3 regions of the Mycobacterium sp. NGS40 genome follow, and region 3 is predicted to be linked to each of the others. Evidence: predicted binding sites of a transcription regulator. Region 3 holds the regulator's gene; each other region holds the start of a gene.
What was found. The regulator LexA, encoded in region 3, represses DNA repair genes until DNA is damaged. The targets are predictions, from matches to a motif close to CGAACANNTGTTCG.

Region 1 (10,198 bases), on a different contig from region 3:
GGTGGTGAGAAGTTCGTCGACGGACAGGTTGAGGGTCATAGGTGGAGGCTACATTCGGTTTCATGAGCGTCGAACTGACACAAGAAGTTTCCAGCAGGCTGACATCCGACAACTTTGGCTGGCTGACGACCGTCGCCAAATCGGGTCAGCCGGTTCCCCGGCTGATCTGGTTCTACTTCGACGGCGCGGAGCTGACGGTGTACTCGATGCCGCAGGCCGGCAAGGTCCGGCACATCGAGGCGCACCCGCAGGTGAGCCTGAACCTGGATTCCGACGGCAACGGCGGCGGCATCATCGTGATCGGGGGAAGCGCGAGGGTCGATGCGGTCGACGTGAATTGTCGAGACGACGAGCCCTACTGGGCCAAGTACAGCGCGGCCGCGGAGCAGTTGGAGACCGAGGGCATATCGATGGATGCGTTCAGCACGCGACTGAGGATCACGCCGACGAAGGTGTGGACGACGCCGACGGGCTGAGCCCGGGGTCGCTAGGGCGGAGGAGGCGGTCCGTCGGGCGGAATCGCGCCGCCGCAGCCACCCGGCGGGGGCGGCCCCGGAAGGGGTTCGTCGCCGCCGACGCAGTCGTAATAAAATTGCGGGCCGACTATCCAGGTTTTCATCCACTGGTGCCAGAACGACCCGTCGGGATACTTCTCGCCGTCGCACACGGCCAAATTGCCGTAACCCCATCGACCACCCGGACAAAAGCCCTTCGTCATGTCCGGCTGGTGCGGGTCGGGCGGATCGGCGCTGGCCACGGCGGGAGAAAGAACAAGCGCCGCAGCGCAACCCAATATCGCGGCGCCGCGGCGAACGAGCTTGAATTTCATTGTCGACTCCCTTGACCATTGAATCAACACAGCCGATTCCAAGCGATCTTTTCGAATAGCTTACGACGCGGCGGATTTGCTAGGTGCCTTTCCGCGCAAAGCGGCTAGAGCTCGATTGGGCCTCGCCGAACGTGCAACCACGGCGAAAATTTCGCGGCGGTTCAAGCGGTCGATGCAATGGTCGGGGTCACTGCGGGTCGCGGGATTTCTAGCGGAAGTCGCGCGACTTGGAGCCGACGGCCAGGGTGATGCGGCCCAACCGCTCGGCCACGACCGTGACTGCGCCGCTGGCATTTTGGACCTGACCGCGGACCAGCAGCGCTGGTGCCGTGTTCGCGAGCTTGCGGTGTCGCGCCCACACCCCCGGCGTGCAGAGCACGTTGACCATCCCGGTCTCGTCCTCGAGGTTGATGAACGTCACCCCCTGCGCCGTGGCGGGGCGCTGCCGATGGGTGACCGCACCGGCGATCAGCACGCGGTCGCCGTCGGGCACCTCGAGCAGCTCTTCGGCGGGCACCACCCCCATCGCGTTCAGGTCGGCCCGCAAGAACTGGGTCGGGTAGCTGTCCGGGGAGACGCCGGTGGCCCACACGTCGGCGGCGGCCAGTTCCAGCTCGCTCATTCCGGGCAGCGCCGGGATGTGTGACGACGAGCCCACGCCGGGCAACCGGTCCGGCCGTTGGGTGGCAGCGGCTCCGGCCGCCCACAACGCCTCGCGCCGCGATGTCCCGAAGCAGCCCAGCGCCCCGGCCGTGGCCAGCGCTTCGGTCTGCGGCACCGAGAGCCGCAACCGGGTGGTCAGGTCAAGCAGAGATGCGAACGCGCCGTTGACTTTTCGCTCTTCGACCAATTGCTCGGCGAGGTCGTCGCCGATATGGCGGACCGCACCCAGCCCGAGGCGGACCTCGGTGCCGGCGTTCTCGAGAGTGGCGTGCGCCAGGCTGGCGTTGACGTCCGGGCCGTGCACCAGCACGCCGTGCCGGCGCGCATCGGCCACCAGCGACTGCGGTGAATAGAACCCCATCGGCTGGGCACGCAGCAGCGCGGCGCAGAACGCGGCCGGGTGGTGCAGCTTGAACCACGACGAGTAGAACACCAACGACGCGAAGGACAGCGCATGACTTTCCGGAAAGCCGAAATTGGCGAACGCTTCCAGCTTTTCGTAGGTCCGGTCGATCACCTCGTCGGTGGCGCCATGCAATGCGCGCATGCCCTCGTAGAACCTGCCGCGCAGCCGTTGCATCCGCTCGGTCGAACGCTTGGACCCCATGGCGCGGCGCAACTGATCGGCCTCGGCGGCCGAGAAGCCGGCGCAGTCGACCGCGAGCTGCATCAGCTGTTCCTGGAAAAGCGGCACTCCCAGCGTCTTTCGCAGCGCCGGCTCCATGGACGGATGATCGTAGACCACCGGGTCGATGCCGTTGCGCCGCCGGATGTAGGGGTGCACCGACCCGCCCTGGATGGGCCCGGGCCGGATCAGTGCGACCTCGACCACCAGGTCGTAGAAGATCCGCGGCCGCAGCCTGGGCAGGGTGGCCATCTGTGCCCGCGACTCCACCTGGAACACCCCGACGGAATCGGCGCGCTGCAGCATCTCGTACACCGCCGGCTCGGAGAGGTCGAGGCGGGCCAGGTCGACCTCGATGCCTTTGTGTTCGGCCACCAGGTCTTTCGCGTAGTGCAGCGCCGAGAGCATGCCCAGACCGAGTAGGTCGAACTTCACCAAACCGATGGCCGCACAGTCGTCCTTGTCCCATTGCAGGACGCTGCGATTTTCCATCCGCGCCCACTCCACCGGGCACACGTCGGCGATCGGACGGTCGCAGATCACCATGCCGCCGGAGTGAATGCCCATGTGCCGCGGCAGGTTCCGGATCTGGGTGGCCAGGTCGATCACCTGTTCCGGGATGCCCTCGACGTCCGCAGCGTCGGCCAGCCCGTTCCAGTGATTGATCTGCTTGCTCCAGGCGTCCTGCTGCCCCTGCGAGTAGCCCAGGGCGCGCGCCATGTCGCGCACCGCGATCTTGCTTCGGTAAGTGATGACGTTGGCGACTTGGGCGGCATAGTCGCGGCCGTATTTGTCGTAGACGTACTGGATGACCTTTTCGCGCTGATCCGACTCGATGTCCATGTCGATGTCGGGTGGCCCGTCACGGGCCGGCGACAGGAAGCGCTCGAACAACAATTCGTTGACCACCGGATCGACCGCGGTCACACCCAGGGCGTAACAGACCGCGGAGTTGGCCGCCGATCCCCTGCCCTGGCACAGGATGTTGTTGCACCGGCAGAACCGGGCTATATCGTGCACCACCAGGAAATAGCCCGGAAAACTCAGTTGGGCAATGACTTTCAGCTCATGCTCGATCTGGGCGTACGCGCGCGGCGCACTCTCGGGGAGCCCGTAGCGGTCGCGTGCACCCGCCATCACCAACTGCCGCAGCCAGCTGTCCTCGGTGTGCCCGTCCGGCACGTCGAACGGCGGCAGCTGAGGCGCGATCAACGCCAGCCCGAACGCGCACTGCTCGCCGAGTTCGGCCGCGGCGGTCACCACCTCGGGCCGCTGCGCGAACAGCCGGGCCATCTCCTCGCCGGACCGCAGGTGTGAACCACCCAGCGGGGCCAGCCATCCGGCGGCCGATTCCAGTGACTGCCGGGCCCGGATCGCGCCCATTGCCATGGCCAGCCGCCGCCGCGAGGGGTGGGCGAAATGTGCTCCGGTGGTCGCGACGACGCCGACCCCGAACCGCGGCGCCAGCTCCGCCAGTGTCGCGTTGCGCTCGTCGTCGAGCGGCTGGCCGTGATGGGTCAACTCGATGCTGACCCGGCCCGCGCCGAAGCGGTCCACCAGGTCGGCCAGCGCCGCCGCCGCGGCGTCCGGCCCGCCATCGGAAAGCGCTTGGCGGACATGGCCTTTACGGCATCCTGTCAGGATGTGCCAATGCCCGCCCGCGGCTTCGGTCAACGTGTCGATGTCGAAGCGCAGCTTGCCCTTCTCGCCACCGGCCAGATGCGCCGCGGCCAGCTGCCGCGACAGCCGCCGGTACCCCTCCGGCCCGCGGGCCAGCACCAGCAGGTGCGGGCCGGGTGGATCCGGGTTCTCGGTACGAGCCTGCGATACGGACGAAGATCCCAGCGACAGCTCGGCACCGAACACGGTTCGTATGTCGAGTTCGGCGGCGGCCTCGGCGAACCGCACCGCCCCGTACAGACCGTTGTGGTCGGTCAGCGCCAGTGCCCGCAGATCCAGCCGGGCGGCCTCCTCGACCAACTCCTCGGGCGTGCTGGCGCCGTCCAGAAAGCTGTATGCCGAATGCGCGTGCAGCTCGGCATACGAAACGGAATGAGCGACCGACGAGCGGGCCGTGCGGCCCCCGTCCGGTGGTCGATAGGCCGGACGCTTGTGCGAGAAGGGGGCCTCTTGCGCCGGCCCGGATGGGGTGGGCGCGCCGGCTTGGCGCGGCTTGCCGTCGAGCAGCCGCTCGAGTTCCGCCCAACTCCGCGGCTCATTGCTGAAACCCACACCCCACAGTGTATCGAACGCATGTTCGATTTGGCGCGGGGTTGCTCAAGCGGTTGTTAAACGGGTCTTCAACTTCTAAACACAGTCTTAACGGACTGGGACCTACCGCGACGGGGGCGTGGCGACCGATACTGGTACGGGGCAACTAGGGCGGGAACTGAAAATGGTACAGCTGACCACGGCATTGGATTCGGGCTTTCGCACTGCGGCGGACCCCGACCGGCAGGCAAGTACGGCGACGGGCGCGGTCGCCATCGTCGAAGGCGCCGTCCCGAACCTGGGACGCCTCAAAGCGCTTCTGGCAGAACGCATTCAGTCGATACCGCGATGCACCCAGGTGTTGCGGACACATCCGTTCAGCGGTGCCCAGCACTGGACCGACGATCCGGGTTTCGACCTCGCCCATCACCTGCGCCGGGTCGCGGTTCCCCGCCCCGGCGATGAGGCCGACCTGTCTCGAGCGATCGCCCACGCCCTGGAACGCCCCGTCGAACTGGACCGGCCGCTGTGGGAGTGCTGGGTCATCGAGGGGCTGCGGGGCAAGTGGGCGATCCTGATGAAGGTTCACCATCACCTCGCCGGCGCCACGCCCGCGGCCCACCTGCTCACCAGGCTGTGCGACGACGCCAGCAACGAGATGTTCGCTAATAACGTTATACCCGAGGATGATTCGACCCCAGCCCCGAAGCGGGGCTGGGCGGAGACGCTCTGGCGAGCCTCGACCGCCGCAACCACCGTGACCAGCACGCTGGCCGAGACGGTCTGGTCGGCGGCCCGTGCGTCGTCGACCGGACCGGCGGTCACGATGCGCCGCTACGGCACGGTACGCGTTCCCCTCGCCGCGGTCGACGCGGTCTGCGGCAAGTTCCGGGTGACCACCAACGACGTCGCGCTCGCCGCCATCACCGAGGGGTTCCGGGCCGTGCTGCTACACCGCGGCGAACAACCGCGCGCGGGTTCGTTGCGCACTCTGGAGAAGAGATATCTGCCCGTCGAGCATGACGATCCGGTGCAGCGGCTGCGAATTGTGCACAACAGCCTGAACCAGCCGGCGCCGGTCCGGCAGCCCACGAGCATCGTGGACCTGGCAACCAGTTCCATGCCATTCACCTTGTGCGCCAAGGCAGTTCGATTGGTCGTGAGCCGGCTCCCACAACCTGGCATCGTGACGCTGGCCACCAATGCGCCGGGGCCTCGGCACCGGCTGGGGCTGATGGGCGCAACCGTGGAACGCCTGCTGCCGATCCCGCCGACGGCTGCGCAGCTGTCCAGCGGAGTCGCGGTGCTGAGCTACGGCGACGAGCTGATCTTCGGGATCACCGCCGATTACGACGCCGCCCCCGAACTTCAGCAGCTCGCCAGCGGCATCGAACGCGAGATGGCGCGACTGACGGCACTGAGCCAAGACTCCGTCCTGCTGTTCACCAAGGATCGCCGTAAGCGCCGGGCCGGCACGCCGCGGGCCGGTGTGCCCCGCACCCACCCGACCGCGCGAGCGCGCCACTGACCCGGCCCGGGCGGCATTGATCATCGTGAGATGGTTGGTCAGTGCCTGCATCGGAGTCAGTATCGGAGCCATCGGTCACCATCGACCCGCGCCGCCACGACGCGGTGCTGTTTGAGCTGAACGTCGACTCCGCGCCGGTCGCGCGACTGCGCGAGGCCGGGGTGAACGTCGCCCTGGGCGTCGAGGACCCGGCCGCGACCGCCGACCGGCTGGGCGTGCGGGCCGGCCGCAGTGTGGTCGTCGCCGCCAGCGAGTCGGTGGCCACGGCCGCGCGCGATGCCGGATTCGCTCTGGTGATCGATGCGCAGGACCTGAGTGACGTCGCGGTCCGCACCGGGGACCTGCGGATGTCGCAGCTGCCCGACGCGTCGCAGCTGCTCGGCGAGGACCTCGCCGCCCGACGGCCGGCGGTGTTCTTCGACTTCGACGGCACACTCTCGGACATCGTCAACGACCCGGACTCGGCGCAGCTGGTCGCCGGTGCGGCCGACGCGCTGCAGCGGTTGGCCGCGCGCTGCCCGGTGGCAATCCTGTCCGGCCGCGACCTCGCCGACGTCACGGCACGCGTCGGCTTGCCCGGTCTCTGGTACGCCGGCAGCCACGGATTCGAACTGACCGCGCCCGACGGAACCCATCACCAAAACGACGCCGCCGCGGCGGCCATACCGGTGCTGGAATCCGCGGCCGCCCAGCTGCGCGAGCGGCTCGGGTCGATTCCGGGGGTCAGGGTGGAGCACAAGCGGTTTGGCGTTGCCGTGCACTATCGCAACGCGGCGCGAGACCGCGTCGGCGAGGTGACGGCAGCGGTGCGCGCCGCGGGTCAGCGCGATGCGCTTCGGGTGACCACCGGCCGCGAGGTCATCGAGCTACGCCCGGATATCGACTGGGACAAGGGCAAGACGCTGCACTGGGTCCTCGAACACCTGGACGTATCGGCGGGCCTGACACCGATCTTTTTCGGCGACGACATCACCGACGAGGACGCGTTCGACGCGGTGCACCCGGACGGAATCCCAATCCTGGTGCGGCACAACGACGACGGCGACCGGGCCACCGCCGCGCTGTTCGCGCTGGACAGCCCGGCCGCCGCGGCCGACTTCGTCGATCGCCTGGCGCGGCAGTTGGCCGCCGCCGGCTAGTTCTGCGCGTATTCGACCGCGCCGTCGTCGAGCACGACTCGTCCCGCCTCGGCGCCGTGGGCACCCGAAGCCGTGGTGCGAAAGACCGCCTTGCCCGGCTCGGTACGCCAGATCAGTGTGGTCAAGGTCTCGCCGGGAAACACCGGCGAGCTGAAGCGTGCGTCGATCGAGGTGATGTTCGCGGCCTGCCCGCCGCCGAGCTCGGCGACCAGCGCGCGGCCCGCCACCCCATAGCTGCACAGCCCGTGCAGGATCGGCTTGGGGAAACCGGCCAACTCCCGGGCGAACCACGGGTCGCTGTGCAGCGGGTTGCGGTCACCGGAGAGCCGGTAGATCAGCGCCTGGTCCTCGCGGGTGGGCAGGGCCCGGGTGATGTCGGGCTCGCGATCCGGGAATTCCGGCGCGAGGGGGCGCTGACCCGGTTGCCCACCGAACCCGCCCGCGCCGCGGACCACAAAGGTGGTCGACGTTTCGGCGATCAGCTCCTGAGTATCCGGGTCGGTGCCGCGGCCGCGCAGCATCACGACCGCGTTCTTGCCCTCGCCCTTGTCCTGAATATCGGTGACCTCGGTGACCACCGAGAGCTTGCCCGCCGGGGGCAGCGGCGCGTGCAGCCGGATCCCTTGCGACCCGTGGAGCAGCATCGCCCAGTTGAAATCTCCGATCTTGCCCGCCGCCCCGAACGCCGGGCAGCAGATCACCGCGTAGGTGGGCAGCACCTGCTGGGTGATCTCGTGGCTGTTCTCGGTGGTGAACGACAGGTCATCGAGCCCCGCGCCGACGCCGAGGGCGTAGAGCAGGGTGTCCCGGTCGGTCCAGTCGAACAACTTCGGCTCGGTCACCGCACCGACAGCACTCGGGTCAATCGCCATGCGAGTCTCCTCTCGACTACCAGATTCACGCTTCTGCGCACTCAACCATTGCAAACCCTTCCCCATGGGGCTGTCGGCAGGGCAGGCTATCGACATGGCCACGCGCAGCATGATCGGAAAGGCCTTCTGGAAAACAGGGGCCGTACTCGCCGCAACGCTCATCGTCGGTGCCTGCGGGGGGTCGACGCAGGCGCGCGCCATCACGTTGACGTTCATCCGAAACGCCCAGACCCAGGCCGATGCCGACGGCGTCATCAACACTGATCCCCCCGGCCCCGGCCTCACCGCCGAGGGCAGGGGCCAGGCCCAGCAGCTGGCCCACCAGAGCGGTCGCAACGACTTCGACGCCGTTTACGCCTCCGCGATGGCCGAGGCGCAGCAGACCGCCGGGCCGTTGGCCGGTGAACTCGGCAAACAGGTGGAGGTCCTGAGCGGCGTGCAGGCGCTCAATGCCGGCTGGTACAACGGCAAACCTCAATCGATGGCGGCCACCACGTACCTGTTGGCGCCGGCGGACTGGATCAACGGCGACATCGCGGACAGCATCCCGGGATCGGTGAGCGGCAAGCAGTTCAACAACGAGTTCACCGCCGCGGTGAACAAGGTTTATAACAGCGGCCACAGCAAACCGGTGGTGTTCTCCCAGGGCACCGCGATCATGGCGTGGACGCTGATGAATGCCCGCAACGGCAAGAGCAGCCTGTTGAGCACCCATCCGCTGCCGAACGTCGGCCGCGTGGTACTCACCGGAAACCCGACGGACGGGTGGACGCTGGTCGAGTGGGACGGCATCCGCAGCTTCAGCTGATCCCCGCTACCATGACCCCATGCGGTATGTCGTTACCGGCGGTACCGGGTTTATTGGTCGCCGCGTCGTAGCTCGCCTGTTGGATACTCGGCCCGACGCCGACGTGTGGGTCTTGGTCCGGCCCCAGTCGCTGGGGCGCTTCGAACGCCTCGCCGCACAGTGGGGTGAACGCGCCAAACCGCTGGTCGGTGCGCTGCCGGAGCTGACGTTGACCGACGAGCGGCTGGCCGAGCTGGGCCGGGTCGACCATCTCGTGCACTGCGCGGCGATCTACGACATCACGGCCGGCGAAGCCGAACAGCGCGCCGCCAACGTCGAGGGCACCCGCGCCGTCATCGAGCTGGCGCGACGCCTGGACGCGACGCTTCACCACGTGTCGTCGATCGCCGTGGCGGGAGATTTCGACGGCGAGTACACCGAAGACGACTTCGACGTCGGCCAGCTGCTGCCCACGCCCTACCACCAGACGAAGTTCGAGGCCGAACTGCTGGTCCGGTCGCAACCCGGGCTGCGCTACCGCATCTACCGGCCGGCCGTCGTGGTCGGCGACTCACGCACCGGCGAGATGGACAAGATCGACGGCCCGTACTACTTCTTCGGCGTGCTGTCCAAGCTGGCCATCTTGCCGTCGTTGACCCCGATCATGCTGCCCGACACCGGGCGCACCAACATCGTCCCGGTCGACTATGTCGTCGACGCACTCGTCGCACTGATGCACGTCGACGGCTCCGATGGGCAGACTTTCCACCTGACCTCGCCGAAAACCATTGGGCTGCGCGGTATTTACCGTGGCGTCGCCAAAACCGCCGGACTGCCCGCGCTGCGCGGCTCACTGCCCCGCTCGGTAGCTGCGCCGGTGCTGAAGGCAACCGGGCGGGTCAAACGGGTACGCAACATGGCGGCCACCCAGCTCGGGATTCCGGCCGAGGTGCTGGATCTCGTCGACCTGATTCCCACGTTTGTCAGCGATAAGACGCAAAATGCGCTGCGCGGCACTGGCATTGAAGTGCCCGAGTTCGCCAGTTACGCGCCCAAGCTGTGGCGGTACTGGGCCGAGCATCTCGATCCCGACCGCGCCCGCCGCGACGCTCCGGACGGTCCGCTGCAGGGCCGGCACGTGATCATCACCGGCGCATCCAGTGGCATCGGCCGGGCATCGGCGATCGCGGTCGTCGAACGGGGCGCCACGGTGTTCGCGCTGGCCCGCAACGGCTCCGCGCTCGACGAGCTGGTCGCCGAGATCCGCGCGAACGGCGGTCAGGCCCACGCCTTCACCTGCGATGTCACCGATTCGGTATCGGTGGAGCACACCATCAAGGACATCCTGGGCCGCTTCGGTCATGTCGATTACCTGGTGAACAACGCGGGCCGCTCGATCCGCCGTTCGGTGGTCAACTCCACCGATCGGCTGCACGACTATGAGCGGGTGATGGCGGTCAACTACTTCGGTGCCGTCCGTATGGTGCTGGCGCTGCTACCGCATTGGCGGGAGCGCCGATTCGGCCATGTCGTGAACGTCTCCA
Region 2 (10,198 bases), on a different contig from region 3:
TGCAACTCGGCGCCGAGGGCGTGTTCGTCGGCTCGGGCATCTTCAAGTCCGGCGATCCGGCACAGCGCGCCGCCGCGATCGTCAAGGCCACCACGTTCTTCGACGATCCCGACGTGCTGGCCAAGGTTTCGCGCGGCCTGGGCGAGGCGATGGTGGGCATCAACGTCGAGCAGATCGCAGCGCCGCATCGCCTGGCCGAGCGCGGCTGGTAATAATCGGCTGTGGCGATCGAACAGATCCTCGATCTCGAGCAACTCGAGGTCAACATCTACCGCGGCAGCGTCTTCAGCCCGGAGTCCGGATTCCTGCAGCGCACCTTCGGCGGACACGTCGCCGGCCAGTCACTGGTTTCGGCGGTACGCACCGTCGAGCCGCGCTACCAGGTGCACTCCTTGCACGGCTACTTCCTGCGGCCCGGAGATGCGTTAGCGCCCACCGTTTTCATCGTCGAGCGCACCCGCGATGGCGGCTCGTTCGCCACCCGGCGGGTCAACGCGATCCAGCACGGGGAAATCATCTTCAGCATGGGGGCGTCCTTCCAGACCGATCAGGAAGGCATCCACCACCAGGACGCGATGCCGTTCGCGGCGCCGCCGGACGGGCTGCCCGGGCTGGACTCGATCAAGGTCTTCGACGATGCCGGATTCAAGCAGTTCGAGGAGTGGGACGTCTGCATCGTGCCGCGTGATCGCTTGGAGTTGTTGCCCGGCAAGGCATCTCAGCAGCAGGTGTGGTTTCGTCACCGTGATCCGCTGCCGGACGACCCGGTGCTGCACATCTGCGCGCTCGCCTACATGAGCGACCTCACGTTGCTGGGTTCGGCGCAGGTCACCCACCTCGACGTGCGCGAGCATCTGCAGGTGGCATCGCTGGACCACGCGATGTGGTTCATGCGGGCATTCCGGGCCGACGAGTGGCTGCTCTACGACCAGTCGTCGCCGTCGGCCAGCGGCGGTCGCTCGCTGTGCCAGGGCAAGATCTTCACCCAGTCCGGCGATATGGTCGCCGCGGTCATGCAGGAGGGGCTGACCCGCTTCAAGCGCGGACACCAGTCGTGAGCCGCCCGAAGATCGGCGTTTTGGCGCTGCAGGGCGACACTCGGGAACATCTGGCGGCGCTGCGCGATGCCGGGGCCGACTCACTTCCCGTGCGCCGGCGTGACGAGATCGAGTCGATCGACGGGCTGGTCATCCCGGGCGGTGAATCCACCACGATGAGTCACCTGCTGGCAGACCTCGACCTGCTCGAGCCGTTGCGGGCGCGGCTGGCCGATGGGCTTCCGGCCTACGGCGCGTGCGCCGGCATGATCATGCTCGCCAGTGAGATCCTCGATGCCGGTGTCAACGGGCGCCAGGCACTGCCGCTGCGCGCGATCGATATGACGGTGCGGCGCAACGCTTTCGGACGTCAGGTCGATTCGTTCGAAGGCGATGTCGAGTTCGCGGGTCTGGACGGCCCGGTGCGGGCGGTGTTCATCCGGGCGCCGTGGGTCGAACGAATCGGAGACGGCGTGCAGGTGCTGGCCAAGGCCGCCGGACACGTCGTCGCGGTCCGGCAGGGGCAGAAGCTGGCGACGGCGTTTCATCCGGAGATGACGGGGGACCGGCGCATCCACCAGCTGTTCGTCGATATCGTGCGCGGCGGCAGCTAGCGCGTGCTCTCGTCCGCAACGTTGCCGTCGGACTGCTGCAAACCCGGCGCGTCCGGGTCGTCGTGCTGATGCTCGAGTTGTTCCTGCTGCAGGCGCTGCTCTTCGGTGGGCTGTCTGGCGTCCTGCGGCTCTTTGGGCTGATTCACCCGGTTAGGTTCGCCCGAATCGCGCGCGCCGAAACAGGCATGTCCGCTCGAGTGTGCATCGAGGGCGCTCAGTGTGAATACAGGTCGGCGTCCGTTCACACTCAACCCCGGGGAGAGGCCGGGTAGTCCGTCCCGGCCGTCCACGTAGACTTGTCGGCGAACTTTACGTAACAGAAGAGGTAGAAGACACCGATGAGCGGCCATTCCAAGTGGGCCACCACCAAGCACCAGAAGGCCGTCAAAGACGCGCGCCGCGGCAAGGAGTTCGCCCGGCTGATCAAGAACATCGAGGTCGCCGCCCGCACCGGCGGCGGTGACCCGGCCGGCAACCCGACGCTCTACGACGCCATCCAGAAGGCGAAGAAGACCTCGGTGCCCAACGACAACATCGAGCGGGCGCGCAAGCGGGGCGCCGGCGAGGAAGCCGGCGGCGCCGATTACCAGACGATCATGTACGAGGGCTACGGGCCCAACGGCGTGGCCGTGCTGATCGAATGCCTCACCGACAACCGCAACCGCGCGGCGGGCGAGGTCCGGGTGGCGGTGACCCGCAACGGCGGCACCATGGCCGACCCGGGCTCGGTGTCGTACCTGTTCACCCGCAAGGGCGTCGTCACGCTGGAGAAGAACGGCCTGTCCGAGGACGATGTGCTCACGGCCGTGCTGGAGGCGGGCGCCGAGGACGTCAACGACCTGGGCGACAGCTTCGAGATCATCTCCGAGCCGACCGACCTGGTCGCGGTGCGCACCGCACTGCAGGACGCCGGCATCGACTACGACTCGGCCGAGGCCAGCTTCCAGCCCTCGGTGAGTGTGCCGGTCGACGTCGACGGGGCCCGCAAGGTGTTCAAGTTGGTCGACGCCCTGGAGGACAGCGACGACGTGCAGAACGTCTGGACCAACGTCGATCTGTCCGACGAGGTAATGGCCGCCCTCGACGAGGACTGATTAGTCGTATCCGTGCCGCATGTCTTCGACGATGCGCGGGTTGTCCAGCGTCGACGGTTCCAGCGGACGCGGCGCGATGTCGTCGGAGAATACCGTCGCGGCCTGCAGCACTTGCGGATTGAGGTAGCGCAGCGGCGGTGCGTCGGCGGGCATGGTGGGTACCGGTGCGGCCGCTCCGGCCTGCGCGGGGGCTGCCAACGCGAAGCCCCAGTCGCCGAACGTCGGCACATGCACGTGGTAGGGCGTGACGGCGTACCCCGCCGCACGCATCGTCGACACCGTGCGCCAGAACGCGGTCGGCGTGGAGAACGGGCTGCCCGCCTGGACCACAACGAGGCCATTCGGCGAAAGCGCATGCGCGACAAGGGCATAGAACTCACTCGAATAGAGCCGGCCCAGCACAGGGGTGTCCGGGTCGGGCAGGTCGACGATGACGGCGTCGAAACCGGCGGGCGGGCTCAGATCAGGATGGGGTGCCCGAAGCCAGCGCATCGCGTCGTCGATCACCACGGAAACTCGCGGGTTGTCCAGCGCGCCGGCATTGGCGTCGTGCAGGGTGGTGCGCGCGATCTGGATCACCGCGGGGTCGAGCTCTACCTGCACGATCTTGTCTATTCCGTTCTGGCGCAGTAGTTCTCGTGCTGCCAGGCCGTCGCCACCGCCCAGGACCAGCACCGAGCGGGCACCCTTGCCGAGTGCGGGATAGACGAGGCTTTCGGTGTACCGGTATTCGTCGCGGGTGGAGAACTGTAATCCACCGTCCAGATACAGCCGGGTGTCGTTGTCGCGACGGGTGACCACGATCTCCTGGTAGGCGGTGTGCCGGTAGGCGATAATCGGGTCGGCGTAAAGCCTTTGGCGGCTGGTCGTTTCGATGTCGTGCGCGTGCACCAGCAGTACGACCAGCAGCCCGAGGGCCGCGGCGAGGGAACACAGTGCCGTCACCAACTGCGCGGTGGAGATCACCCGGCGCAGCAGGAACATCGCCACGATGGCCGCCGCGACCAGGTTGATCACGCCGGTGGCCGCGGCGCCGCGGATCATTCCGAGATGCGGCAGCAAGGCAAACGGCCAGACCAATCCGCCGACCAAAGCTCCCAGGTAGTCGGCCGCGTTGAGGTTGGCCAGCGTGCGGCCGGTATCCGTCGCTGTGTTCCTGGCGGGGCCACCGCGGCCCTGCTGCAGTAGCGTCATCAGCAACGGCACCTCGGCGCCGACCAACCCGCCGATCAGCGCGGTGCCCAGCGCCAGCACCCACGTCGATCCGATTGTGCCGTCCAGGAACGCGAACACCGCATACAGCGCCGCGGCGGACAGGCCGCCGATGATGCCCAGGGCCGCCTCGACGGCGACGAAGACGATGCCCGCGTGCCTCAGCAGCGGCTTGATGGTCAGCGCGCCCACGCCGAGGGCGGCGATGTAGCCCGCGACGATCAACGAGGTGGCCACGATGCCGCCGCCGTTGAGGCTGGCCGACAGCGTCAGCAGCGCCAGTTCGTAGATGATGCCACAGGCCGCGCAGGCCGCGACGGCGGCGAGCAGCAGGGCCCGCCAGCGTATCGACGGCTGGGCGGAGCGTGCGGCTTCCTGCGTGACGGTCATGACACCGCGGCGGCCGTCACTGCCCCGACGGCCAACAGCATCAGCGCCACCGCGAACGACCCGGGATGCAGCTCGGGCTCGTCGATGTGTTCGTGGAAACTGCCCGGGATCACCAAATGCAGGGTCAGCAGCGCGATTCCCAACAGGATCACACCCATGAGGCCGTACACCGCCACACCGACCAGTCCCTGACCCAACTGGCTGTAGCTGTTGACGATGGAGCTGACGATCACCGTGGTGAGGGAGACATACATCGCGCAAGCGACCACGACGGCGTTGGGGCGGCGATCGACGAACACCATCTGGCGCAGCTTGCCCGGGGTCAGCGCGTCGACCATGTAAAAGCCGACGATCAGGACGGCCATGCCGACGACGAAGTACAACAGCGTCGCGACGACGCCTTTGAGGACGGGGTCGAGATCCACGTTCCCGATATCGAAGGCGAGGTACACGGTTGTCTCCTTTGCTATTTGGTTCCACCCGGTCCGCCGGGGCTACCGCCGGAACCGCTCGACGGGGACCCGGGACTGAACCCGGGGCCGAGGAAGACGTAGGAGCCGTGGCTGTAGCCGGCGCCGAGGCTTTCGACGCGAATGCTGCACGGGTGGTTACCATCTGGGCCGACGGTCACGATGTGGTCGCTATAGCGCAGGTACTCGTTGTTGTCGTTGTCCGCGCGCGCCGCGGGTTCCTGATAGTCGGCGAGCGCGTCGGCGACCTGATCGGGCGATCCGCTGCACAGGTACCGCGTTGCGTTGGCGTCGCGCGAGTACTCGCGGTAGTTGCTCGCGATATAACCGGTAATGTCCTTCTGCAGCAGGATGATTCCGATCACCAACGACACCACCGACGCCGCGGCCAGCCCGCCGGCAAGCCAGAACAGTTGTTTGCGGCTCACGGATGCCACCGGCTGGCCGTGCGGACCACCACGCCGCCGGACCCGAGGGGTCGCTGCGGGTACAGATGCCACGTCTGCCAGCGCCAGCCGATGCCGTCGGGTTCGGCGGACAACACGGTCAGTGCGGCGTCATCGCCGGGGAAAGTGCCACCGAGCCAAGCGGTTTCGATTCGGCATCGGTCGCGAAGCTGGTGGGCCAATCTGCGAAACATGGCTTCGTCGAGCACGTTGGTGCGTGATTCCAGCGCATAGCCCGAGGCTTCGGCGCGCTCGGGCAGCGAGGAGGTGTCGCTCTCGGCGGTGCAGGACACCTGCTCGGAGAAGGTGGTCGCGGCGTGCTCGATCGTGACCAGATGTGAGGCGCCGAGCACCGCGAGCCGCAGCGCGCCGCCGTCGGGATGCCGCAGCGAATGGCTGGCCAGCAGCGGGGGTTCGGGCGCGTTGAGGGCAAGGCGCAACCTGCTCCCGGACACGTCGGCCGGAGCTACGGCGAGCTGATAGAGCGGCACCGCGCGGTCCTACGGGGAACCCGGCGTGGGCGCCGGGTAGACGGTGAGCTCGCCCGGCGACACCGGCTTGCCCGTCGAGACCTCCCAGGGCGTACCGGGTGCCCAGCGCTCGAAGGACAGCAGCGCGGTCTCGTCGGCGTTGACGCAGTCGACGAACTCCATCTCGCCACCGGCGGGCAGGCCGGTCGTGCCCTCGGTCGTATACGAGGCGCGACCGCGTTCCGTCTCGTGAAATGCGATCCCGTCGACCAGGTACTGATCGCCGGGCTGCAGGGTGACGTCCTTGCGGGTGACCCACATGACGAGCTCGAGGCGTCCGTCGTCTTCCTCGACGGCGAACCAGGTCGGCAGGTCGCCGCCTTCCAGCAAGTGCTCCCACCACACGAACGGTCCCTCGCGGAAGGTCACCGAACCGCGGACCACGTAGTCGACACCGCCGTAGCTGACGATGGCGCCGGGACCCAGTTGCCGGGGACCGAACTGTGGCATCGCGTCGAAGGAGAGCGGATCGCGTCGCCCGCGCGGCTGCGCCGCTGCCCGGGGACGTTTCGCAGCGACGACGAGTACGACGATGGACGCGATGAACAGCACCGCGGCCAGCACCACCAGCACTGTTCCCACGCAAACCCTCCCGTCGGGAGCGAACGTTGGCTTAAGTTAACAGCTTTTGGCGGGTCCTGAGGCGTGTCCTGCTCGGCGCCGTCGGACTCGACCGCTAGGCTATCGAACAGCTGTTCGGGCCACCGTTTTGCAGGAAGTGGAGTTGGAGCATGCGGGTGATGGGCGTCGACCCCGGACTGACCCGGTGCGGGCTGTCCGTGGTGGAAAGCGGGCGCGGCCGACATGTCGTCGCGCTGGACGTCGACGTGGTCCGTACCCCGTCGGATGCCGCGCTGCCCCAACGACTGCTGGCCATCAGCGACGCCGTCGAGTACTGGCTGGACACTCACCGTCCCGACGTGATCGCGATCGAGCGGGTGTTCGCTCAGCACAACGTGTCGACCGTGATGGGCACCGCGCAGGCCGGCGGCGTGATCGCGCTGGCGGCCGCCAGACGCGATATCGGCGTGCACTTCCACACGCCCAGCGAGGTGAAGGCCGCGGTCACCGGCAACGGCACCGCCGACAAAGCTCAGGTCACCGCGATGGTCACCAGAATCCTTGAGCTGCAAGCCAAACCGACGCCGGCCGACGCGGCCGACGCGCTGGCGCTGGCCATCTGCCATTGCTGGCGGGCGCCGATGCTGGCCCGGATGGCGGCGGCCGAGGCGATGGCCGCCGAGGCGCGCCAGGCCTACCGCGCCAAGTTGGCCGCCAAGGCCAAAGCTGCCAGGGCGGGGGCGGGTCGATGATCGCCTCGGTGCGCGGTGAGGTGCTCGAGGTGGCACTCGATCATGTGGTGATCGAAGCCGCCGGTGTCGGGTATCGGGTGAACGCGACGCCGTCGACGCTGGCCACGCTGCGGCAGGGCAGCGAAGCCCGCCTGATCACCGCGATGATCGTTCGCGAGGATTCGCAGACGCTGTACGGGTTCGTCGACAACGAGACCCGCGACCTGTTCCTGACGCTGCTGTCGGTGTCCGGCGTCGGGCCGCGCCTGGCGATGGCGACGCTGGCCGTGCACGACGCCGCGGCGCTGCGCCAGGCACTTTCCGACGGTGACGTCACCGCGCTGACCCGGGTGCCCGGCATCGGCAAGCGCGGCGCCGAGCGCATGGTGCTGGAGTTGCGCGACAAGATCCATGCCGGCGGTACGCCCACGGCGGCACCGGCCGGCGGCGGTGTCAATGGCCACGCCGTGCGGGGTGCGGTGGTCGAGGCGCTGACCGGGTTGGGCTTCGCGGTCAAGCAGGCCGAGGATGCCACCGACAGCGTGCTGGCGGCCAGTCGCGAAAAAGGCGAGCAGGCAACGACTTCCGACGTGTTGCGGGCCGCGCTGTCGTTGCTGGGTAAGACCAAATGAGCGACGAGGACTCCGAGGACTACGCGGATCGCGACCTGTCCCCGGCGCTGACCGTCGGCGAGGGCGACATCGACGTCAGCCTGCGGCCCCGCTCGCTGCGCGAGTTCATCGGCCAGTCGCGGGTCCGCGAACAGCTGCAGCTGGTCCTCGAGGGGGCCAAAAACCGGGGCGGCACACCGGATCACATCCTGCTGTCCGGCCCGCCGGGGTTGGGCAAGACGTCGCTGGCGATGATCATCGCCGCCGAGCTCGGGTCCACGCTGCGGGTGACGTCGGGACCGGCCCTGGAGCGCGCCGGCGACCTGGCCGCGATGCTGTCGAATCTGGTCGAGCACGACGTGTTGTTCATCGACGAGATCCACCGCATCGCGCGGCCGGCCGAGGAGATGCTCTACCTCGCGATGGAGGACTTCCGGGTCGACGTCGTGGTGGGCAAAGGCCCTGGGGCAACCTCGATTCCGCTGGAGGTGGCACCGTTCACGCTGGTCGGCGCGACGACCCGGTCCGGCGCGCTGACCGGTCCGCTGCGGGACCGCTTCGGTTTCACCGCGCACATGGATTTCTACGAGCCGGCCGATCTGGAGCGGGTGCTGGCCCGATCGGCCGGGATCCTCGGCATCGAGCTGGGCGCCGAAGCGGGTGCGGAGATCGCCCGGCGTTCGCGCGGCACGCCACGGATCGCCAACCGACTGCTGCGCCGGGTCCGGGACTTCGCCGAGGTGCGCGCCGACGGAGTGATCACTCGCGACGTCGCCAAGTCCGCGCTGGAGGTCTACGACGTCGACGAGCTCGGGCTCGACCGGCTGGACCGGGCGGTGCTGTCGGCGCTGACCCGCAGTTTCGGCGGCGGCCCGGTCGGGGTTTCGACGCTCGCGGTGGCGGTCGGGGAGGAGGCGACCACCGTCGAGGAGGTGTGCGAGCCGTTTCTGGTGCGCGCCGGGATGATCGCGCGGACGCCCCGCGGCCGGGTTGCCACTGCGCAGGCCTGGACCCATCTGGGTATGAGACCGCCGGCCGGGGTCTTGCAACCGGGGCTATTCGAGTAGGAGCGATCGCGAGCGCGGGGGGAAGCAGGTCGCGACCATCAACACAGGAGGCGCCATGATCACCGCCGGACTGGCGTTCGCCGCACTCGCCGCGTTGTTGCACGTCTACATCTTCACGATGGAGTCGTTGACCTGGACCTCGCCCCGTACCCGCGCGACCTTCGGTACGACGCCCGAGGAGGCCGAGACGACCAAGCTGCTGGCCTTCAACCAGGGCTTTTACAACCTGTTTCTGGCCATTGTCGCCGGTATCGGGATCGCCGAGATCGCGATCGGGCACCGGACCGCCGGTGCCGCGCTGGTTTTTGCCGGGATCGGATCCATGGCCGCGGCCGCGGTCGTCCTGGTGGTGTCGGCGCCCGACAAGGCCAGGGCCGCCGTGACGCAGGGCATATTCCCGGTGATCGCGATTGTGCTGCTGATACTCGGCCTGGCTTCGTAACACACGAAACACCGGCCACACGGGTCACGGCAGCGGGGCCGACCAGAGGTTATAACCGGGAACCGCAGGGTATCCACGCGGTGCTGAAGTAGTCCGGCGTCAATAGGGGGATGTAATGAACTACGCACAAGACGGCCATCCGGGCAGGTTGTGGATGCCACGCTCCCGCGGTGCGATTTGCGGGTTGATTTTGATCGTTCTGGGTGCTTGGGGTGCGTTGATACCGTTCGTCGGTCCGCACTTCAATTTCGCCTACACACCCAATCAAGAGTGGGCGTGGACCACGGCCCGCGGCTGGCTGGAAGTGCTGCCCGGCGCCGTCACCGCGCTCGGCGGCTTGCTGCTCGTATTTTCCGGGAACCGGGTCACCGCGATCGTCGGCGGCTGGCTGGCCGTGCTGGCCGGCGTGTGGTTCGTGATCGGTGGCGAGCTCGCTCCGATGCTCGGAATCGGATCCGCCGGAGATCCGATCGCCGCGACTGACCGCAAGCGCGCCGCGCTGGAGATTTCGTATTTCTCCGGTCTGGGTGCCTTGATCGTCTTCGTGGGCGGCATCGCGCTGGCGCGCCTGGCGGTGCGACTGGCCAGTGACATCGAAGCCCTGGCCCGGGTGCGCTCGGCGGCGCCGGCGGCCGGCGAACCCGTCTACATGTCGGGCCTGGAAGAGCCGCACCGTGAGGTGGAACCGGACGCCCTGACCACTCCGCGGGTGGAGGCGTCCGACGCGAAGGCCGGCGGATGGCGCAAACAGCGCGCCGGCGCCGCGCCCGCAGCGAGCGCGAATTACCTGCGCTGGCCGCATCCTCAGAGCTAATAAACCAACAAAAAAGTTCGCCGGCCCGTCCATCGGGCCGGCGAACTTTTTTGAACTCAGAGCAGGCCGATGAGCCGCAGGTCGCTGACGTACTTGGCGATGATCGGCGCGCCGATGTGCGGAATGTCTTTGTCCGGGCCGACTTTCGCGTCCTGGACCGCCGCACGGAAGCGATCGGT
Region 3 (10,198 bases):
CGCGTTGGCCAGCGGTGACATCGCCGCGCTGGCCGGGCTGCCGGAACAGATCCTGGGGCGGGTCGCATTCCAGGTGCTGGCCGGGCTGACCGAGCCGGGGCCACGTTCGGCCAAGGAGCTGTACCGGGGAGCGCCCTACGGTGTGGGGTACTTCGCCGGAGCCTGGCAGCCGTGAGGCCCGCGGCGATCGCAAGCTCGGCGGCCCGCCGGGCGCGTGGGGGCACCTCCCGCTTGCGGGGGAGGGTCGACGCATGAGACCACTGGCGATCATCGGGCCCACCGGGACCGGCAAGTCGCAGCTGGCCCTCGACGTCGTCGAGCAACTCAGCGGCGAGGTGAGCGCCGAGATCGTCAACGCCGATGCCATGCAGTTCTACCGCGGCATGGACATCGGGACCGCCAAGCTGCCCGTCGACGAACGTCGCGGCATCCCGCATCACCAGCTCGACGTCCTGAACGTCACCCAGACCGCGACCGTCGCCCGCTATCAGCGAGCCGCCGCCGCGGATATCGAGGCGATCGCGGCCCGCGGCGCGGTGCCGGTCATCGTCGGCGGTTCGATGCTCTACGTCCAGTCGCTGCTGGACGACTGGACGTTTCCGGCCACCGATCCCGCGGTGCGGGCCCGCTGGGAACAACGGCTCGCCGAGGTCGGCGTGGGCGCGCTGCACGCCGAGCTGGGCCGCCGCGACCCGGCCGCCGCCGCGGCGATCCTGCCCACCGATAGCCGCCGCACGGTGCGCGCTCTCGAGGTTGTCGAGCTCACCGGCCGGCCGTTCGCGGCGTCCGCGCCCCGCATCGGCGCTCCTCGCTGGGGCAGCATTATCGTCGGATTAGATTGTGACACAACGATTCTCGACGAGAGATTAGCCCGACGCACCGACACCATGTTCGCCGAGGGTCTGGTCGACGAGGTGCGTGCGCTGCTCCTCGAGGGCCTGCGCGACGGCGTCACCGCGTCACGCGCGCTGGGTTACGCGCAGGTCCTTGCCGCGCTCGATACCGACGACCCCGCGGCGCTGCGCGACGCGCAGGAGCTGACGTTCGTGGGCACCCGCCGCTACGTGCGACGGCAACGGTCGTGGTTTCGCCGTGATCACCGCGTGCACTGGGTCGACGTGGGCGCCGCGACCGGGTCCGACCGCGCCCGGGTCGTCGCCGACACCTTGCGGGCGTGGCGGCACGTACCCTGAACAGGTGATCTTCGCCAAGGGCCACGGCACCCAGAACGACTTCGTGCTGCTGCCCGACCTCGACGCCGAGCTGTCGCTCACCCTGGCCGGGGTGGCCGCGCTGTGCGACCGCCGCCGCGGGCTGGGCGCCGACGGCGTGCTGCGGATCACCACCGCGGGTGCGGCCGTGGAAGTCGGCGTGCTCAATCGGCTGCCCGACGGTGTCGGCGCGGACGACTGGTACATGGACTATCGCAACGCCGACGGGTCGACCGCGCAGATGTGCGGCAACGGCGTGCGGGTGTTCGCCCACTACCTGCGTGCCAGCGGCCTGGAGACCCGCGACGAGTTCGTCGTCGGATCGCTGGCGGGGCCGCGGATGGTCACCATGCACCACGTCGACGCCACCAGCGCCGACGTCACCGTCGACATGGGTAAGGCCAACCGGATGGGCAGCGGGGGACCGGCCTTTGAAGCCGTAGTCGGCGGCCGGCGCTTGAGCGGGTTGGCGATCGACGTGGGCAATCCGCACCTGGCGTGCGTCGACCCGCAGCTGAGTAGCGACGCGCTCGCCGCGCTGGATGTCGCCGCGCCGGTGCAGTTCGACCGGGCGCAGTTCCCCGAAGGCGTCAACGTCGAAGTACTCACCGCGGCTGTCGAGGGCGTGGTGCGGATGCGGGTCCATGAGCGCGGGGTCGGCGAAACCCGTTCGTGCGGAACCGGAACCGTCGCGGCCGCGGTGGCCGCGCTCGCGGACGCCGGGTCCGACACCGGCACCCTGACCGTCCGGGTACCCGGGGGCGACGTCGTCGTCACCATCACCGACGCCACCAGCTTCCTGCGCGGGCCGTCGGTGCTGCTGGCCCGTGGCCTAGTGAGCGAGGACTGGTGGAACGCCCAATAATTCGGATGCACGCCGCGGAATTGGCGTGCACTATTGCTAATTGCCTATGACACATCCCGAACTGCCGTACCCCGATCCGCCGGCCGACCATCCCGCGTCCGAGCCCAGCGTCGGTGAACTCGCCCTCGAAGACCGCTCGGCCCTGCGCCGCGTCGCCGGGCTGTCGACCGAACTCGCCGACATCTCCGAGGTCGAATACCGACAGCTGCGGCTGGAACGCGTCGTGCTGGTGGGGGTGTGGACCGAGGGCAGCGCGGCCGACAACCAGGCGAGCCTGGCCGAGCTGGCGGCGCTGGCCGAAACCGCCGGCTCGCAGGTGCTCGAGGGGCTGATCCAGCGCCGCGACAAGCCCGACCCGTCGACCTACATCGGCTCGGGCAAGGCCCAGGAGTTGCGCGACGTGGTCGTGGCCACCGGCGCCGACACCGTGATCTGCGACGGTGAACTATCCCCGGCGCAGCTGACCGCCCTGGAAAAGGCCGTCAAGGTCAAGGTCATCGATCGCACCGCGCTGATTCTCGACATCTTCGCTCAGCACGCCACCAGCCGCGAAGGCAAGGCGCAGGTGTCGCTGGCGCAGATGGAGTACATGCTGCCGCGGCTGCGCGGCTGGGGTGAGTCGATGTCCCGGCAGGCCGGTGGTCGCGCCGGCGGCAGCGGCGGCGGGGTGGGGCTGCGTGGTCCCGGAGAGACCAAGATCGAGACCGACCGGCGCCGCATCCGCGAGCGAATGTCCAAGCTGCGCCGCGAGATCAAGGACATGAAGCAGGCCCGCGACACCCAACGCAGTCGCCGCGTGCACAGCGATATGCCGTCCGTCGCGATCGTCGGGTACACCAACGCCGGCAAGTCCAGCCTCCTCAACGCGCTCACCGGGGCCGGCGTGCTGGTGCAGGACGCGTTGTTCGCCACCCTGGAGCCCACCACCCGGCGTGCCGAGTTCCCCGACGGCCGTCCGCTCGTGCTCACCGACACCGTCGGGTTCGTGCGGCACCTGCCCACCCAGCTGGTCGAGGCATTCCGTTCGACGCTCGAGGAGGTCGTCGACGCCGATCTGTTGGTGCACGTCGTGGACGGTTCCGACGTCAACCCGGTCGCCCAGATCAACGCGGTGCGCCAGGTGATCTCCGAAGTGGTCTCCGACCACCAGGGGGAGCCGCCGCCGGAGTTGTTGGTGGTGAACAAGATCGACGCCGCGAGCGACCTGATGCTGGCCAAGCTGCGGCACGGGCTGCCGGGTGCGGTGTTCGTCTCCGCGCGCACCGGCGAGGGCATCGACGAGCTGCGCCGGCGGATGGCCGAACTGGCCGCCCCCATCGACGCCGCCGTCGACGTGGTGATTCCCTACGACCGCGGCGATCTGGTGGCCCGGGTGCACGCCGACGGCCGCATCGAGGAAGAGGAGCACGACTCCTTTGGCACGCGGATCAAGGCCCGGGTTCCGGTGGCGCTGGCCGCGAGCCTGCGTCAATTCGCCACGGCCAACGGTTCGACTCCCCAGGGCTAGACCTGGGCGGCTGCCTACCAACCGTCTGGTTGGTATATGTTGGGCGGCAGAGTTCCCGGCGGCCGGAGGTTATCCATGGGCAGTGCAATCAAGTACCAGCGCACACTGTTTGAACCCGAACACGATCTGTTCCGCGAGTCCTACCGGGCCTTCCTCGAGCGCCATGTGGCGCCGTACCACGACGAGTGGGAGAAGGCGAAAATCGTCGACCGCGGCGTCTGGCTCGAGGCCGGCAAGCAGGGATTCCTGGGCATGGCGGTGCCCGAAGAGTACGGCGGCGGCGGCAATGCCGACTTCCGGTACAACACGATCATCACCGAGGAAACGACCGCCGGGCGATACAGCGGAATTGGCTTCGGACTGCACAACGACATCATCGCGCCGTATTTGCTGGAGCTGACCAACGACGAGCAGAAGCAACGCTGGTTGCCGAAGTTCTGCACCGGCGAAATGATCACCGCAATCGCGATGACCGAACCGGGCACGGGCAGCGACCTGCAGGGCATCAAGACCCGCGCGGTCAAACAGGGCGATCACTACGTGCTCAACGGCGCAAAGACGTTCATCACCAACGGAATCAACTCCGACCTGGTGATCGTCGTCGCGCAGACTGATCCGGACAAGGGCTCACAAGGCTTTTCGCTGCTCGCCGTCGAACGCGGCATGGAAGGCTTTGAGCGCGGCCGCCATCTGGACAAGATCGGCCTCGACGCCCAGGACACGGCGGAGCTGTCGTTCACCGACGTCAAGGTTCCCGTCGAAAACCTGCTCGGTGAGGAGGGCAAGGGCTTCATCTACTTGATGCAGAACCTGCCGCAGGAGCGGATCAACATCGCGGTCATGGCCGCCGCGGCGATGGAGCAGGTGCTCGAACAGACGCTGCAATACACCAAGGAGCGCAAGGCCTTTGGCAAGCCGATCGGCAGTTTCCAGAACAGCCGTTTCGTGCTGGCCGAGCTGGCGACCGAGGCAACCGTGGTGCGCATCATGGTCGACGAGTTCCTGCGGCTGCACCTGGACAAGAAGCTGACGGCAGAGCAGGCCGCGATGGCCAAGTGGTACTCCACCGAAAAGCAGGTGCATCTGATCGACCGGTGTCTGCAGCTGCACGGAGGCTATGGCTACATGCGCGAATACTCGGTTGCTCGTTCCTATCTCGATGCCCGGGTGCAGACGATCTACGGCGGCACAACCGAGATCATGAAGGAGATCGTCGGGCGCAGCCTCGGGGTCTAGCCGCGTGATCATGACGCATATCGGCTAACGTCGGCGTCGGTGGACCAATCTTGCTGTCACGCAACAACGAATCGTCGGCAGACGCGCGGTATCCGTGCGGATGGTGACACGAACCACGCACAAATAGTCGGCTTACGCTGTCATTGCTTGGGTTTACGGCAAAATAGTCGATGCCCATGAATAGCTCCTTTGCTCGAGTGGATAGCCGGCGCCTCGCGTACGGTCGGCGCATGTCCATCGGGTGCTCGGAGCGCGTAATCACCCGCCCCCGGCGTGTCTTGAGGCAGGATCGGTCGCGACATGATCGTCGTCCCGCATCATTTCGACATCGGAGTGGTCTCCGTTTTCGTAATATTCGCGAATTGCCTTCGTATTTCTTGTTCGCTGGAGCAAAGTTATGCGAGCCCGGCGATAATACGAACTCGGTGGGGTTCGTAACCCGCGTTTGGGGCACCAACCGCGCGCAGGGGCCGCAGGGTACGGGCATGGCCATACAAAAGGGCATATCCGTCGGCTGGGAGGCTTGGTGAACGGGAAGAGAGGTCACGTGCGCAGGCTCGCTGGTCGGGCGCTCATCAGCGTGGCGACCACAGCGTTGGCCATCGTGCTGTTGGCACCTACCGCTTCGGCGTCTCCGATCGGTGACGCCGAAGCCGCCATCATGGCCGAGTGGACCAAGGCCGGCGGCGACACCTCTCCGCTGGGTCCCCGCAAGGGCGACGTCTACCCGGTTGCCGACGGCTTCGCGTGTGACTTCGACGGCGGCAAGTTCTTCTTCACCACGGCCACCGGGGCGAAATTCATCTACGGGCCGATCCTGGAAAAATACGACATGCTCGGCGGTGCGGCCGGCGGCGATCTGGGCTTTCCGACCATCAACGAGGTGCCCGGTCTGGCGGGCCCGGACAGTCGGGTGGCGACGTTCTCGGCCAGCGACAAGCCGGTGATCTATTGGACGCCCGATCACGGCGCGTTCGTCGTGCGCGGCGCCCTCAACGCCGCCTGGGACAAACTCGGCAGCTCCGGTGGCGTCCTGGGAGCCCCGGTCTCCGATGAGACCTACGACGGCGAAGTGTCCTCGCAGAAGTTCAGCGGCGGCCAGATCTCCTGGAACCGCAAAACCAAGGAATTCACCACTGAGCCAGCGAATTTGGCCGAGCAGCTCAAGGGCCTGCAGGTAGCGATCGATCCCACCGCGGCCATCAACATGGCCTGGCGCGCGGCCGGCGGTGCCAACGGTCCGCTGGGCGCCAAGCAGGGCGGTCCGAACCCCATCGGCGGTGACGGCATCGTCCAGAACTTCGCCGGCGGCAAGGTGTTCTTCAGCCCGGCGACCGGTGCGAGCGCGCTGGAAAGCGACATCCTGGCGAAGTACGAGTCGGTCGGTGGCCCGGTCAGCAGTGACCTGGGTTTCCCGACCGCTAACGAATCCGACGGCGGCATCAGCCCCAACAGCCGGATCGCCACCTTCTCCGGGGCCGACAAGCCGGTCATCTTCTGGACCTCCGACCACGGCGCCTTCGTGGTGCGCGGCGCCATGAAGGCCGCCTGGGACAAGCTGCGTGGTCCCACCGGAAAGCTGGGCGCGCCGGTCGGCGATCAGACCGTCGACGGCGACGTGATCTCGCAGAAGTTCACCGGCGGCAAAATCTCGTGGAACCGCGCGAAGAACACCTTCTCCACGGACCCGGCCAACCTGGCTCCGCTGCTATCGGGTCTGCAGGTGTCGGGGCAGAACCAGCCGAGCGGTTCGGCGATGCCCGCGCACGCCAAGAAGTGGTTCAGCTGGAGCTGGTGGTATCTGTTCGCCCTGGTTCCGCTGCTGATTCTGGTGCTGCTGGCGGTGTTCGTGGCGTTGCGCTGGCGCCGGCATCGTGCCGGTCGCAACAGCGCACCCTACGACCTGGAGCGCGACGCCGTCGGCGGCTACGGGGACACGGGTGAGCCGCGCTGGGGTCCCGACTACGCCGAGCACATGTCGTTCACCGACACCCACGAACAGGATCTCCGGGACGCCGAGCACGCGCCGCTGGCCAGGTGGCCGCACGCACCCGAAACGGCCGAAATCGACGAGGACGGCGGGTATGACGAGCCGTCGCATCCCGTCACCGAGGAAGAATGGGATGAGCTGGCGGTCGACGAGCGGGATCCCGACTCGGTCGACACCGATTCCATCCCAGTCGTGTCGGCCGACGATCTGTCCGACGCCGGTTACGGCGATGAGCTGCCGGAAGTCGGCTATCCGGCTAGTCCCGACGTACCGGAGAGCGCGTATCCCGACGTCGTCGCCGAGGACGAATACGCCGCTGCCGCGGGCCCGGAAGGCGCTTATTCACCCGAAGGCGCCTATCCGGAGGCCGGCTATCCCGAACTCCTCGACGAGGACGCCGCTTACCCGGAGGCGGGCTATCCGGGCGCCGCTTACCCGTCCGCCGCTTACCCGGAGGCGGGCTTCCCGGGCGCCGAGGAGGACGAGGCCGCCTACCCCGCCGAGGAGCAGGAGACCGCGTACCCCGATGTCGCCGTGCCGCACACGCCTCCTGATCTGGCCGGCGCCGGTGGCGCGTCCGGTGCTGCCGGCGGGGCCGCTGGAGCCGCCGCGGGTGGTGCCGCAGCCAGCCTGGCGGCGGCGCTGGGCGCCGCGGCCGGCGTCGCACCCAGAGCGGCGGGGCGGCATGCAGCCGCGGATGCCGACGACGAGGCGGACGTAGTACCGGTGGCGGCGATCGGGGCATTAGGCCCCGCCGGGCGCCCGACGATCCACCTGCCGTTGGAGGACCCGTATCAGATGCCCGACGGCTACCCGATCAAGGCGAGTGCTCGCTTCGGCCTTTATTACACGCCGGGCAGCGACCTCTACCACGACACGCTCGCCGAGATCTGGCTTTCCAGCGAGGAAGCCGCGCTGGTCAACGGCTTCGTGAAAGCCGACTGACGCCGTAGCGCACGGCGCTATACCTTGCGGATCACCGTCACGACCTTGCCGAGCACGGTCGCGTCATTACCGGGGATGGGATCGAACGCCGGGTTGTGCGGCATCAGCCACACCTGACCGCCCGCGCGCTTGAACGTCTTGACGGTGGCCTCACCGTCGAGCATGGCGGCGACGATGTCGCCGTTGTCGGCGACATTCTGCTGCCGCACCACCACCCAGTCGCCGTCGCAGATCGCGGCTTCGACCATCGAGTCGCCGACCACCTTGAGCAAGAACAGCGTGCCCTCGCCGACCAGCTCGCGGGGGAGTGGGAAGACGTCCTCGACGGCTTCCTCGGCCAGGATCGGTCCACCGGCCGCGATGCGCCCGAGCACGGGGACGAACGTGGGTTCCGGTAACGCGTCCGACCCGGCGACCTCGGTGGCCGGCGCGGCCGCCACCGCGTCGTCGGCGCCGCGGACGTCGACGGCCCGGGGGCGGTTCGGGTCCCGGCGCAGATATCCCTTGCGTTCGAGGGTGCGCAGCTGGTGGGCCACCGAAGAGGTCGATGTCAGGCCGACGGCGTCGCCGATCTCCCTGATGCTCGGCGGGTAACCACGGGTGGTCACCGACTCCCGGATGACATTCAAGATGGTGCGTTGCCGCTGGGTAAGCGATGAATCCACGGAACGCGTGCGGCCGTCCGGGCCGGTTGCCGAGGTGTCGTTGCTGTCGCTCATGGCACTGAATGTAGCCTCCCTGACCCGAAGAATCAAACATGTGTTCGACTGGCGTGTCATGGCAAGCACATAGTGGCTAAAGACCCTAGAACGGCCGAATCACACGTGTGTAACTTTTGCGTAGACCGGGTACCTGTGCTGCATGGAAGGGACGGCGACCGGCAGAAGTTGTCGGTGGCGGGGTCTAGCGTTTGGCCCGTGCGACACGCTTCGCTCAAATGTTCGGATTTCGAACACACGAGCGATAGTGTCGAACACACGAGCGAGGATTCGACGACCGGAGGAACGCACCATGACGCTCATGCATACAGTCTCGCCGCGGACCAGCACCATGCGGCGCCCCAGCGATGGGCTCGTCGCGCGGCCTCGCTATGACGTCGCACGGCCCCGCTACGAGCAGGAGCGCGTGCTGCGGTCGCGCCGGTCGGTGCAGGCCCGGCCGGCGGGAGCGCCGATGCGCTACCGCGGTACCGGTGTCGCGGAGTCGCAAGCACCGCATCGCCGCCGCCCGGTCACGCTGGGGACGACGGTGGGTCTGGCCCTGATGGCCGGCGTCATCACGCTGTGGTTGGGCCTGGTCGCGAATCTCGGTCAGATCGCCAACGGCGACTCCGCGGCTGCTCCTGTTCCGGACCGGCTGTCGGTCGTGCAGGTCGAGCCGGGCGAATCGCTTCAGGATGTAGCGCACCGGGTCGCGCCGGAAGCGCCGGCCCGCCAGGTCGCCGACCGCATCCGCGAACTCAACAACCTGAGTTCCCCGGCGCTGGCTGCCGGCCAGACCCTGATCGCGCCGGTCGGCTGACCGTAGCCGCGTATCGCGAAAACCGCTCTACGCCAAGGCTCCTCGGTCCTGCCGTCAGTGACGGCGCATGCGTCGTGGCTACATTGGCCCGCCCGGGGAGCGCACGGGTACGCTCGGAGTGTTCTTCCGAGATGCCGGCACAGCGAAGGAGCGGTCATGCACTGCCCGTTCTGTCGCCATCCCGACTCCCGGGTGATCGACTCCCGGGAAACCGATGAAGGCCAAGCCATTCGGCGCCGCCGATCCTGCCCGGAGTGCGGACGCCGGTTCACCACCGTGGAAACCGCGATCCTGGCCGTCGTCAAACGCAGCGGTGTCACCGAGCCGTTCAGCCGCGAAAAGGTCATCAAAGGTGTGCGGCGCGCCTGCCAGGGCCGCCAGGTAGACGAGGACGCGCTGAATCTACTGGCTCAGCAGGTGGAAGACACCGTCCGCGCCGCCGGATCGCCGGAGGTTCCCAGCCACGAGGTCGGCTTGGCGATCCTCGGCCCGTTGCGTGACCTGGATGAGGTGGCCTATCTGCGGTTCGCCTCGGTATACCGGTCCTTTTCGTCGGCCGACGATTTCGAGCGCGAGATCGCCGCGCTCCGCAAGCACCGCCAAGTATCGACACCGAGTTGACCGCGATGCCCCCGGACCTGCATCCGGATCTCGAGGCGCTCGCGCCGCTGCTCGGCACCTGGGCCGGCCGCGGTTCCGGCGAATACCCGACCATCCAGCCCTTCGACTATCTCGAGGAAATCGTGTTTTCCCATGTGGGGAAACCGTTTCTGGCATACGGGCAAAAGACCAAAGGGGCCGACGACGGCAAGCCGATGCATGCCGAGACCGGCTACCTTCGGGTGCCGCGGCCCGGCCACGTCGAGATGGTGCTGGCCCACCCCAGCGGCGTGACCGAAATCGAGGTCGGGTCCTACCGGGTG

Region 1: a site for LexA is predicted at 4,364-4,377, ahead of AC5Y5O_RS03370 (error-prone DNA polymerase). Genes of this name have one in related genera too.
Region 2: a site for LexA is predicted at 6,479-6,492, ahead of ruvC (crossover junction endodeoxyribonuclease RuvC). Genes of this name have one in related genera too.

Annotation. Positions count from the first base shown of each region.
Region 1 is NZ_JCALDG010000001.1:670,013-680,210, reverse strand. Features, by position in the region: gene AC5Y5O_RS03385 (nitroreductase family protein) at 1-39, opposite strand, end outside; gene AC5Y5O_RS03380 (TIGR03667 family PPOX class F420-dependent oxidoreductase) at 63-476, shown strand; gene AC5Y5O_RS03375 (hypothetical protein) at 488-829, opposite strand; gene AC5Y5O_RS03370 (error-prone DNA polymerase) at 1,038-4,349, opposite strand; gene AC5Y5O_RS03365 (wax ester/triacylglycerol synthase domain-containing protein) at 4,513-5,856, shown strand; gene otsB (trehalose-phosphatase) at 5,898-6,995, shown strand; gene AC5Y5O_RS03355 (MaoC family dehydratase) at 6,992-7,867, opposite strand; gene AC5Y5O_RS03350 (histidine phosphatase family protein) at 7,962-8,675, shown strand; gene AC5Y5O_RS03345 (SDR family oxidoreductase) at 8,695-10,198, shown strand, end outside.
Region 2 is NZ_JCALDG010000018.1:10,196-20,393, reverse strand. Features, by position in the region: gene pdxS (pyridoxal 5'-phosphate synthase lyase subunit PdxS) at 1-212, shown strand, start outside; gene tesB (acyl-CoA thioesterase II) at 222-1,058, shown strand; gene pdxT (pyridoxal 5'-phosphate synthase glutaminase subunit PdxT) at 1,055-1,651, shown strand; gene AC5Y5O_RS23730 (hypothetical protein) at 1,648-1,797, opposite strand; gene AC5Y5O_RS23725 (YebC/PmpR family DNA-binding transcriptional regulator) at 1,990-2,745, shown strand; gene AC5Y5O_RS23720 (polyamine aminopropyltransferase) at 2,746-4,347, opposite strand; gene AC5Y5O_RS23715 (DUF350 domain-containing protein) at 4,344-4,799, opposite strand; gene AC5Y5O_RS23710 (DUF4247 domain-containing protein) at 4,814-5,245, opposite strand; gene AC5Y5O_RS23705 (DUF2617 family protein) at 5,242-5,754, opposite strand; gene AC5Y5O_RS23700 (DUF4178 domain-containing protein) at 5,764-6,375, opposite strand; gene ruvC (crossover junction endodeoxyribonuclease RuvC) at 6,525-7,106, shown strand; gene ruvA (Holliday junction branch migration protein RuvA) at 7,103-7,717, shown strand; gene ruvB (Holliday junction branch migration DNA helicase RuvB) at 7,714-8,763, shown strand; gene AC5Y5O_RS23680 (DUF1304 domain-containing protein) at 8,819-9,205, shown strand; gene AC5Y5O_RS23675 (hypothetical protein) at 9,321-10,019, shown strand; gene car (carboxylic acid reductase) at 10,076-10,198, opposite strand, start outside.
Region 3 is NZ_JCALDG010000017.1:7,318-17,515, reverse strand. Features, by position in the region: gene AC5Y5O_RS23075 (class III extradiol ring-cleavage dioxygenase family protein) at 1-175, shown strand, start outside; gene miaA (tRNA (adenosine(37)-N6)-dimethylallyltransferase MiaA) at 252-1,193, shown strand; gene dapF (diaminopimelate epimerase) at 1,198-2,076, shown strand; gene hflX (GTPase HflX) at 2,123-3,583, shown strand; gene AC5Y5O_RS23055 (acyl-CoA dehydrogenase family protein) at 3,659-4,819, shown strand; partial or broken gene AC5Y5O_RS23050 (LGFP repeat-containing protein) at 5,346-6,668, shown strand; gene AC5Y5O_RS23045 (sunset domain-containing protein) at 6,795-7,754, shown strand; gene lexA (transcriptional repressor LexA) at 7,772-8,473, opposite strand; gene AC5Y5O_RS23035 (LysM peptidoglycan-binding domain-containing protein) at 8,766-9,275, shown strand; gene nrdR (transcriptional regulator NrdR) at 9,432-9,896, shown strand; gene AC5Y5O_RS23025 (peroxynitrite isomerase) at 9,902-10,198, shown strand, end outside.